DNA from 2 places in the Vibrio sp. 03_296 genome. Region 1 is predicted to be linked to the other one. Evidence: predicted binding sites of a transcription regulator. Region 1 holds the regulator's gene; the other holds the start of a gene.
What was found. The regulator CRP, encoded in region 1, controls carbon source genes, mostly activating them, when cyclic AMP is high. The targets are predictions, from matches to a motif close to TGTGANNNNNNTCACA.
Positions count from the first base shown of each region.

Region 2: cdd (cytidine deaminase) is a predicted target of CRP. The motif match lies at 2,195-2,210, and genes of this name have one in related genera.

Region 1 is NZ_NPKW01000127.1:11,138-15,450, reverse strand. It holds gene astD (succinylglutamate-semialdehyde dehydrogenase) at 1-650, shown strand, start outside; gene CIK04_RS15570 (DUF1338 domain-containing protein) at 862-1,653, shown strand; gene crp (cAMP-activated global transcriptional regulator CRP) at 1,765-2,397, opposite strand; gene CIK04_RS15560 (phosphoribulokinase) at 2,640-3,509, opposite strand; gene CIK04_RS15555 (YheU family protein) at 3,638-3,850, opposite strand; gene CIK04_RS15550 (hydrolase) at 3,906-4,313, opposite strand, start outside.
Region 2 is NZ_NPKW01000088.1:2,503-6,815, reverse strand. It holds gene CIK04_RS11380 (OmpA family protein) at 1-504, shown strand, start outside; gene CIK04_RS11375 (J domain-containing protein) at 597-1,616, shown strand; gene CIK04_RS11370 (hypothetical protein) at 1,773-1,955, shown strand; gene cdd (cytidine deaminase) at 2,315-3,202, shown strand; gene purT (formate-dependent phosphoribosylglycinamide formyltransferase) at 3,333-4,313, shown strand, end outside.

The sequences.
Region 1 (4,313 bases):
CCTTTATCAGTGCAGGACAGCGCTGTACCTGTGCGCGTCGTCTCTACATCCCATTGGGTGAGAAAGGCGATGCACTGATCACCCGCTTGGTCGAAGCGACCAAGAAGTTGCGCGTTGATCAGCCATTTGCAGAACCCGCTCCTTTCATGGGACCACAGATCTCGGTGGCTGCTGCAAACTTCATTTTGGCGGCGCAAGCCAACCTGCAATCGCTTGGTGGAGAGAGCTTGATTGAAGCCAAAGCGGGGGCGGCGGCATTTGTCACGCCGGGTATTATCGATGTCACCAACATTGCCGATTTGCCCGATGAAGAATATTTTGGCCCATTACTGCAAGTGGTACGTTATCAAACACTAGAGCAAGCGGTTGAGCTCGCCAATGATACCCGCTTTGGCTTATCGGCCGGTTTGGTGTCAACCGATGATGGTGAGTGGCAATACTTCGTTGACCATATTCGTGCTGGCATCGTCAATCGTAACCGTCAGCTAACGGGTGCGAGCGGTGATGCACCGTTTGGTGGCCCTGGTGCGTCGGGCAACTTGCGCCCCAGTGCGTATTACGCCGCGGATTACTGTGCCTATCCAATGGCTTCGATGGAAGGGGAGGAGACATTACTCCCTGCAACGTTAAGCCCAGGCGTCGAACTGTAAAATAATAATAAGGGTGCGTTAGTCGCCCAAGGGCGCAGTGGGATCGAGCCTGAGTCACTGTTGCCCAGTGATAAGTGAGGTTTTTACACCTCGGTCATCGCCGTCACAGGTTGATGGCGATGTCGGTTGTACTCTGGACAGCAACCGCCATCGCCATTTTTCCATTTACGCTATAACCGACAACGTGAATCTACAACAACAAGGAGGCGTTATGACGCCAGCTGTTCTCTTTCAATCGCTATGGAATGACTATATTCAACGTTTGTGTCCTTCCGCTGCAAAAGTTCATCAACTGCTTGAAGAAGACGAGCCATTGATTAACGACCACATCGCTTTGCGCACATTTAATGTTGCTCCGCTGGGTATTGAGACGCTCGCTAAGCCATTTCTAGCCCTTGGCTATGTGGCGTGTGGTGATTACCTGTTTAAGAGCAAAAAGTTGATTGCCAAGCACTTTGAGCATCCCGACCCGACCCAACCTAAAGTGTTTATCAGCGCGCTCAAAGTGGATGAATGCTCGGAGGCGTTGCAAGCCATCGTCGAAAAATTGGTGGCGCAAGTCGACGCTTCTCGCCTAGAGGACTGTGCATTTTTACACGGTGGTCGCTTATGGGAGCTGTCGTTTGCTGATTACCAAACCCTAGCACAAGAAAGTGAATACGCGTCTTGGTTGGCGGCTCATGGCTATGGTGCCAATCACTTTACCGTCAGTGTTAATCAGCTCAAGGCGTTGGACTCGGTTAAAGGCGTGAATGATCACTTACGCAACGCAGGTTTTGTCATTAACGAAGTGGGTGGTGAAGTCAAAGGCTCGCCAGAGGTGTTGCTCGAGCAATCCTCGACCATGGCCGACAAAGTGGCGGTGCACTTTAGCGAGGGCAGTGAAATCGTTCCTGGTGGTTTCTACGAATTCGCCAAGCGTTACCCGATGGACAACGGTGAGCTTTACCCAGGGTTTGTAGAAGCTTCTGCCGATAAGATTTTCGAAAGCACTAATGGTTAACAGAAGCGGTTAACAGAGTCGCTCACGGCTCTCAATTGCCGTCTCTGTGAAACAAAAAAGCCACTCATGTTGCCATGAGTGGCTTTTGAAACTGTTCATCGCTAATGGAAATTAACGAGTACCGTAAACAACGATAGTCTTGCCATGTGCAGAAATCAGGTTTTGCTCTTCGAGCATCTTCAAGATACGACCTACTGTCTCACGAGAACAGCCAACGATTTGACCGATTTCTTGACGAGTGATCTTGATCTGCATGCCATCTGGGTGTGTCATCGCATCTGGTTGTTTAGCAAGATTCAATAGCGTCTGAGCGATACGACCAGTTACGTCTAGGAATGCCAAGTCACCCACTTTTTGGCTGGTCACTTGCAGACGGCTTGCCATCTGAGCAGATAGACGCATCAGGATGTCAGGGTTTACCTGAATTAGCTGACGGAATTTCTTGAATGAGATTTCCGCGACTTCACAAGGAGATTTTGCGCGAACCCAAGCGGTACGCTCTTGGCCTTCTTCAAACAGGCCTAATTCACCAATAAAGTCACCTTGATTTAGGTAAGAAAGGATCATTTCTTTACCTTCTTCATCCTTAATCAGTACCGCAACAGAACCTTTTACGATGTAGTAAAGTGTTTCTGCTTTTTCGCCCGCATGAATTAGCGTGCTTTTTGATGGGTACTTATGAATATGACAGTGTGAAAGAAACCACTCTAGTGTTGGATCGGTTTGAGGTTTACCTAGAACCATAATATCTCACTTCCTCTGCAGGGTACGCTTGCCGCTATCCGTATTTTAGCGAAGCCTTAATCTTGGCTTCCTAGAATAAGAGCTGTTAACTAAGGCTGCAAGCTATCTTGTGTTTCGGTTTGAAATAGTATCCTTTTTCGAAAACGATTTCTTGATTTTAATCGTGCCGAGTATCGGATTTTTTAAGCAAAACTGTGCACATGATCACGGTATGAAAAGTAATCGCTCTCTGTGCTGGGTTTTTATCCAATTTTGCCCGTTTCAATCAATTGTTGCAGGATAGGCTGCACAATTAATTCCATAGCAAAACTCATTTTTCCTCCCGGCACCACAAGGGTGTTGTGGCGTGACATGAACGAGCCATCGATCATCGCCAGTAGGTATGGAAAATCAACGTTTTTGATTCCTCTAAGACGAATCACCACAAAGCTTTCATCAAGGCTTGGGATGCCTTTGGCGTTGAGCGGATTGGAGGTATCGACCGTTGGGACTCGCTGAAAGTTGATGTGAGTACGAGAAAATTGCGGTGTGATGTAATTCAGATAGTCGTCCATTGAGCGCACAATCGAATCCATCACAGCCTCGCGTGAATGACCGCGATCACGGGTGTCACGGACGTATTTTTGAATCCACTCTAAGTTGACGATCGGTACCATGCCTATCAAGAAATCGACGTGTTGCGCGACATTCACTTCGCCATCCACGACGCCACCGTGCAGCCCTTCATAAAACAGCACATCGGTATTTTCGGGTAGCTTTTGCCATGGGGTAAAAGTGCCGGGCATTTGGTTGTAGGGTACCGCTTCGTCAAAAGTGTGCAGATAGCGGCGCACTTCACCAGTGCCAGATTTACCGTATTGGCGGAAAAATTCGCCTAGAGCTGGGAAATCGTTGGCTTGAGGGCCAAAATAGCTGATATGACGGCCTTGTTCTTTTGCCTTGCGAATTTCGACATCCATCTCTGGGCGCGTAAAACGGTGGAAGCTATCCCCTTCGACCCATGCGGGCTTGATGCTCATCATATTGAACATCTTGCGGAAAGCTTCGGAGGTGGTGGTGGTGCCGGCACCGGATGAACCTGTGACGGCTATTATTGGGTGTTTTGCAGACATGACAGACCTTGTCGTATTCAAACTTACCTGTTGAGCGGGAATCGGCCTCCCGCGGAGCTATCGTTTGTCCCACTATAGCACGTTCACTTTGCTTGTCATGGGATAGGATTCGGTAAAGTGTGGAGCAGCTAGAATTTTTGTTTTAACTGAATATCCACGGTTTCGTGTAACTCAGAGAAAACCACCACCGCTTCGCCGCATTCCAACTGCTGCTGTACTTGTGCGATTTTTTCCTCAAGTGAGTATTCACTTTCACCGTAATCGGTGCCTTCACGCAGCACAAACTCGCGAATCAAATTGCTCAGCGCCTCAGGGCTGATTTGTTGCCATGGAACGATCATAAATACCTCTTTATTCTATGCTCGTGAGTGGATTTGTTGGCCGACAGGGGCGCTATTATCCAGAAACCGCCATACTTTCATAGTAGGCGGGCAGCGCTTCTTCTAGCCAAAATCGCGGTTGCAGTGCGGTTCCGCTGAGAAAACCGACATGACCACCGTGATCAAACAGTCGATAATCGATGTTGTCTGGGAGCACAAACTTAGGGATCACTGCGTCGGTCATAAAGGGATCGTCTTTCGCGTGAATGATTTGAGTCGGAATGCGAATATCGCGCAGTTTGTTGAGCCCAGAGCACTGCTGATAGTAATCGGCGGCATCTTGAAAGCCGTGCAGCGGGGCGGTGATCAAGTCATCAAAGTCGTACAGTCTTGTTACTCGTTTAATCGCTTGATAGGAAAGGTCGAGTTCGCCAGCCAGCAAATGGTGCTTACGCAGTGCATTGCGTTTGAGCGAGGAGAGTAA
Region 2 (4,313 bases), on a different contig from region 1:
GATAAAAAAGATCGTGGTAAACGTGCCCTGATCGGCGCAGCAGGTGGAGCCGCTATTGGTGGTGGTGTTGGGTATTACTTTGACCAACAAGAGAAAGCCTTGCGTGAAGCACTGCTTAATTCTGGCGTTCAGGTCGAACGTGTTGGCGAAAATCAATTGCTGTTACGTCTTGAAAATGGCATCGGTTTTAGCTCAAGCTCTTATGCTCTGGATAGCAGCATTCACAATACCCTTAAAGGTGTGGCTCAAATCTTAGTTGAGTACCCAGATACCAGCTTAGTGATTGATGGCTTTACTGACAGCACAGGCAATGATGCCTCTAACCAAATTCTCTCCGAGCGTCGCGCTGAATCCGTCCGTAGCTTCCTGATTTCTCAAAACGTTGCTGCAGGCCGAGCCGTCGCACGAGGCAACGGTGAACGTTACCCTCTTTGCACCAACAGCACCGCAGAAGGCCGAGCGTGTAACCGCCGTGTCGAAATACAAATCCTGCCACTCAAGTAATAACACAAAGTTGGCAATTTTGGCTTAGCTGCTGATTTCACATTAGGTTCAGTCTATAATTTGGACTGAACCTAACCTCTAGAGATCCCATTTTGCGCAAACCCATTTTGCTTGTTACTTCGCTCATGTTCCTGATGCTTTCTTTTGGCTCTCATGCGGAAAGTACACAGGAGTTAACAGCAAAAGCCAATCAGCAAGATCCCAAGGCACAATATCAGCTCGCGGTTCAACTCGAACAGCACCAAGATGACACGGCTTCTGTCGATGCTTTCTATTGGTACCAACAATCGGCTGAGTTAGGGTACGAGCCTGCCCAGTTTAAACTCGCACAAGCTTTAGAAAGCGGCATAGGGACGCAAGTCAATATTAAAAGCGCCGCAAATTGGTACCTCCACTCGGCACTTCAAGGTAATCAAGCTGCCCTACTGCGTTTGGGTAATCTCTATGAACAGCACGGCAATGAATTTAGCAATCTTGAACTTGCTCAGCAGTGGTTTGGTATTGCGGCAAAAACCAATCCGCAAGCCGATCAAGAATACAATCGCATACTTGAACTTAAATTCAACCAGTTGCGTGCTAAGCAAGTCTCTGCGATATCGCAGCTCGATAACGCTTTGGCAGAACCCGTTGACGAGCATTCGCTCACATCAAACCAAACCAATTTCTCGCAAAAAAACCGTGCTTCTGTAGTCAGTGATTGGATCCCTATTGCTCTCTTGCTCACCGTTATTCTTGTAGCCGTCTCTTTAGCGCGCACAATACGAAAACGTCGACTCACTCAGCAAATAGACCACGACTTAACACTAGAAAAGGAACTGAAAAGTCAGCAGTTCAGTAACAAGCAGTTAAAACGCCAGTTAGAAAAAGTCTTTAACGAGTACAAAAAGCTGCAGAATCAACAAAAAAATCATAAGGTAGCGCTGGCTTGCGCGATGTTTGGTTACCTGCCAAGTAACATTCCTGACGAAAAGTCGATCAAAATTCGCTTCCGCCAGCTTTCGAAACTCTACCACCCAGATGCCAGGGGTAGTGAAGAGGAAATGAAGCGTCTAAACGGAGCATTAAAAGTACTATTACAGAATGTTACAAATAAGCAACATAACAATTGTTGATATATCAATCAAAACACGAAACACCCATACAATCTACTCTCGCAATCGATTACGCTCTCAAATTTTATTTACAGACATTTAACACCCATAGAAAAGTTATGGCATAATAGCGCCGCAAAATAACACCTAACCAAGACTCTAGGTGGGGAGAACGAGATGTTTACAATTGAAGGCACCTGCGATTGGTGCAAAAAGCCAAGAATGCTGACTAGACATGACTATCTTGATGGCAAATGCCATCATGCATGTCAAGAATGCAATGACATTGCGAAAATTGATGTGCGCTTGTTTAACATTGGTGAACAACAGATGCGTGATCGTCAAATGTTAAGTTCATAGTGTCAGCTAGCCGCACTTTATCGTAAATAAAAAATCAATAAGCTTGGATAACCACTCTAGGAATGAATCAAGCGTCAATGGATGATTTCGATACCCTCTCTTTGCAGAGGGTATTTTTTATCGTCAGTGCCAGCTTCCCCTTCGCTTCTTCTACCCATTTTTCTCCTCAAACAGACAGACCTTCGCATAACGAGAAATATTCAACTATCTTTCTGAAGCATTGTGCAATCGAATACATTTGTGACATCACTCTAATAATGCAACATAAACCATCGTTACATTACTTATAGTGACAAAGATCACTGAAGAGTTTTCGTTCTTGCATAGAATAACCTTCCATGCAATTACAAGGATTCACCATGAAGAGTCGCTTTGAGAACGCGCTGGCAAGCGCACCAGAATCACTTTCACGCCATCTAGCGCCTATCATTTTGGCTGCTGACTTTGATGCTTCCCTTTCAACAGTTCAGTTTGATGAGTTACTCAAGCAAACAGGGATGACCGATAACCAACTGCGCGTTGCGCTGCTTCCCTTTGCTGCCGCCTACTCTTACGCGCCCATCTCTGAGTTTTATGTTGGCGCGATCGTTCGTGGCCTATCTGGTACTCTTTATTTTGGCGCTAATATGGAGTTTGATGGAGTCCAACTTGGACAAACAGTTCATGCTGAACAATCGGCGATCAGCCATGCATGGATGAAAGGCGAGCAAGGTCTTTCAGACATCACCATTAATTTCAGCCCTTGTGGCCACTGCCGTCAATTCATGAATGAATTATCCAGTGCCAAAGAGCTTAAGATTCAATTGCCAGAGCGCGAAGAAAAGAAACTACACGACTATCTGCCAGATTCATTTGGCCCTTCAGATTTGGGCATCGAATCCGCATTAATGAGCCAAGTCCATCATGGTTTCACCACTGAAGATGATGATGCCTTAATGCAACGTGCGGTTGAAGCGATGAACCGCAGTCATGCACCTTATACACACAACTTGAGTGGCGTGGCATTGCAAACGGAAAGTGGACGAGTTTATCTGGGTGCATACGCCGAAAACGCCGCTTTCAACCCAAGCCTTCCACCACTGCAAGTGGCTTTAATTCAGTTGCTTCTAGCAGGCGAGAGATTTGAAAATATTCAATCGGCGGCGCTTGTTGAAAGCCATAAAGGCAAAATTAGCCACTTAGCATGCACTCAGTCAACACTGGAAGCCTTAAAACCCGACATTCCAGTGAGTTATCTCAGCCTATAGCGATATCTCGTCAGCCCTACTTTACGTAGGGCTTTCTTTAAAACCACAAAGCAAACGTTTGCTTTGTGGGTCAAATTGAGTATGATCGGCGGCAATTTTATTCTCTCTGATTACTTTTAAAGGAAGCACTATGTTCGGTACCGCGACTCGCGAAAGCGCCACACGCGTATTACTTTTAGGCTCTGGTGAACTCGGTAAAGAGGTGGCAATCGAATGCCAACGTCTTGGTCTGGAAGTGATTGCCTGTGATCGTTACCCTGATGCACCCGCGATGCAAGTAGCACACCGCAGTTATGTTTTCGACATGTTAGATGCAAGCGAGTTAGAAAAAGTTATCGCCGTAGAACAACCTGCGTTTGTGGTTCCGGAGATCGAGGCCATCGCAACAGACAAGTTGGTAGAACTTGAGGAACAAGGCTTAAACGTGGTTCCTAGTGCAAAAGCAACCAAACTTACGATGAACCGTGAAGGGATTCGTCGTTTAGCTGCAGAAGAGCTTGGCCTCACTACCTCACCCTATCGCTTTGCAGATAACTATCAGCAATTTGTCGAAGCCGTTGAAGCGGTGTCGATTCCTTGCGTTGTAAAACCCGTGATGAGTTCTTCTGGCAAAGGACAAAGCGTGATTAAATCTCCAGCCGACATTGAGAAAGCATGGCAATACGCTCAAGAAGGCGGTCGCACAGGCGCTGGACGAGTGATTGTTGAAGGCTTTATCGACTTCGATTATGAGATCACTCTTCTTACCGTCCGCGCGGTTGATGGCGTGCATTTCTGTGCACCAATTGGCCATCGACAAGAAGATGGGGATTATCGTGAATCGTGGCAACCACAAAAAATGTCTGAAAATGCTATCAAAGCCGCAGAATACACCGCCGAGCAGGTCGTCAATGCGTTAGGCGGCTACGGTCTTTTCGGTGTAGAACTTTTCGTCAAAGGTGACAAGGTGATCTTCAACGAAGTCTCCCCTCGCCCGCACGATACTGGGCTAGTAACGCTCATCTCTCAAGAAATGTCTGAATTTGCTCTCCACGTTCGCGCATTTACTGGCATGCCAGTCAACAAGATTACCCAATACGGCCCTTGCGCGTCAGCGGTGATTTTAGGCAAT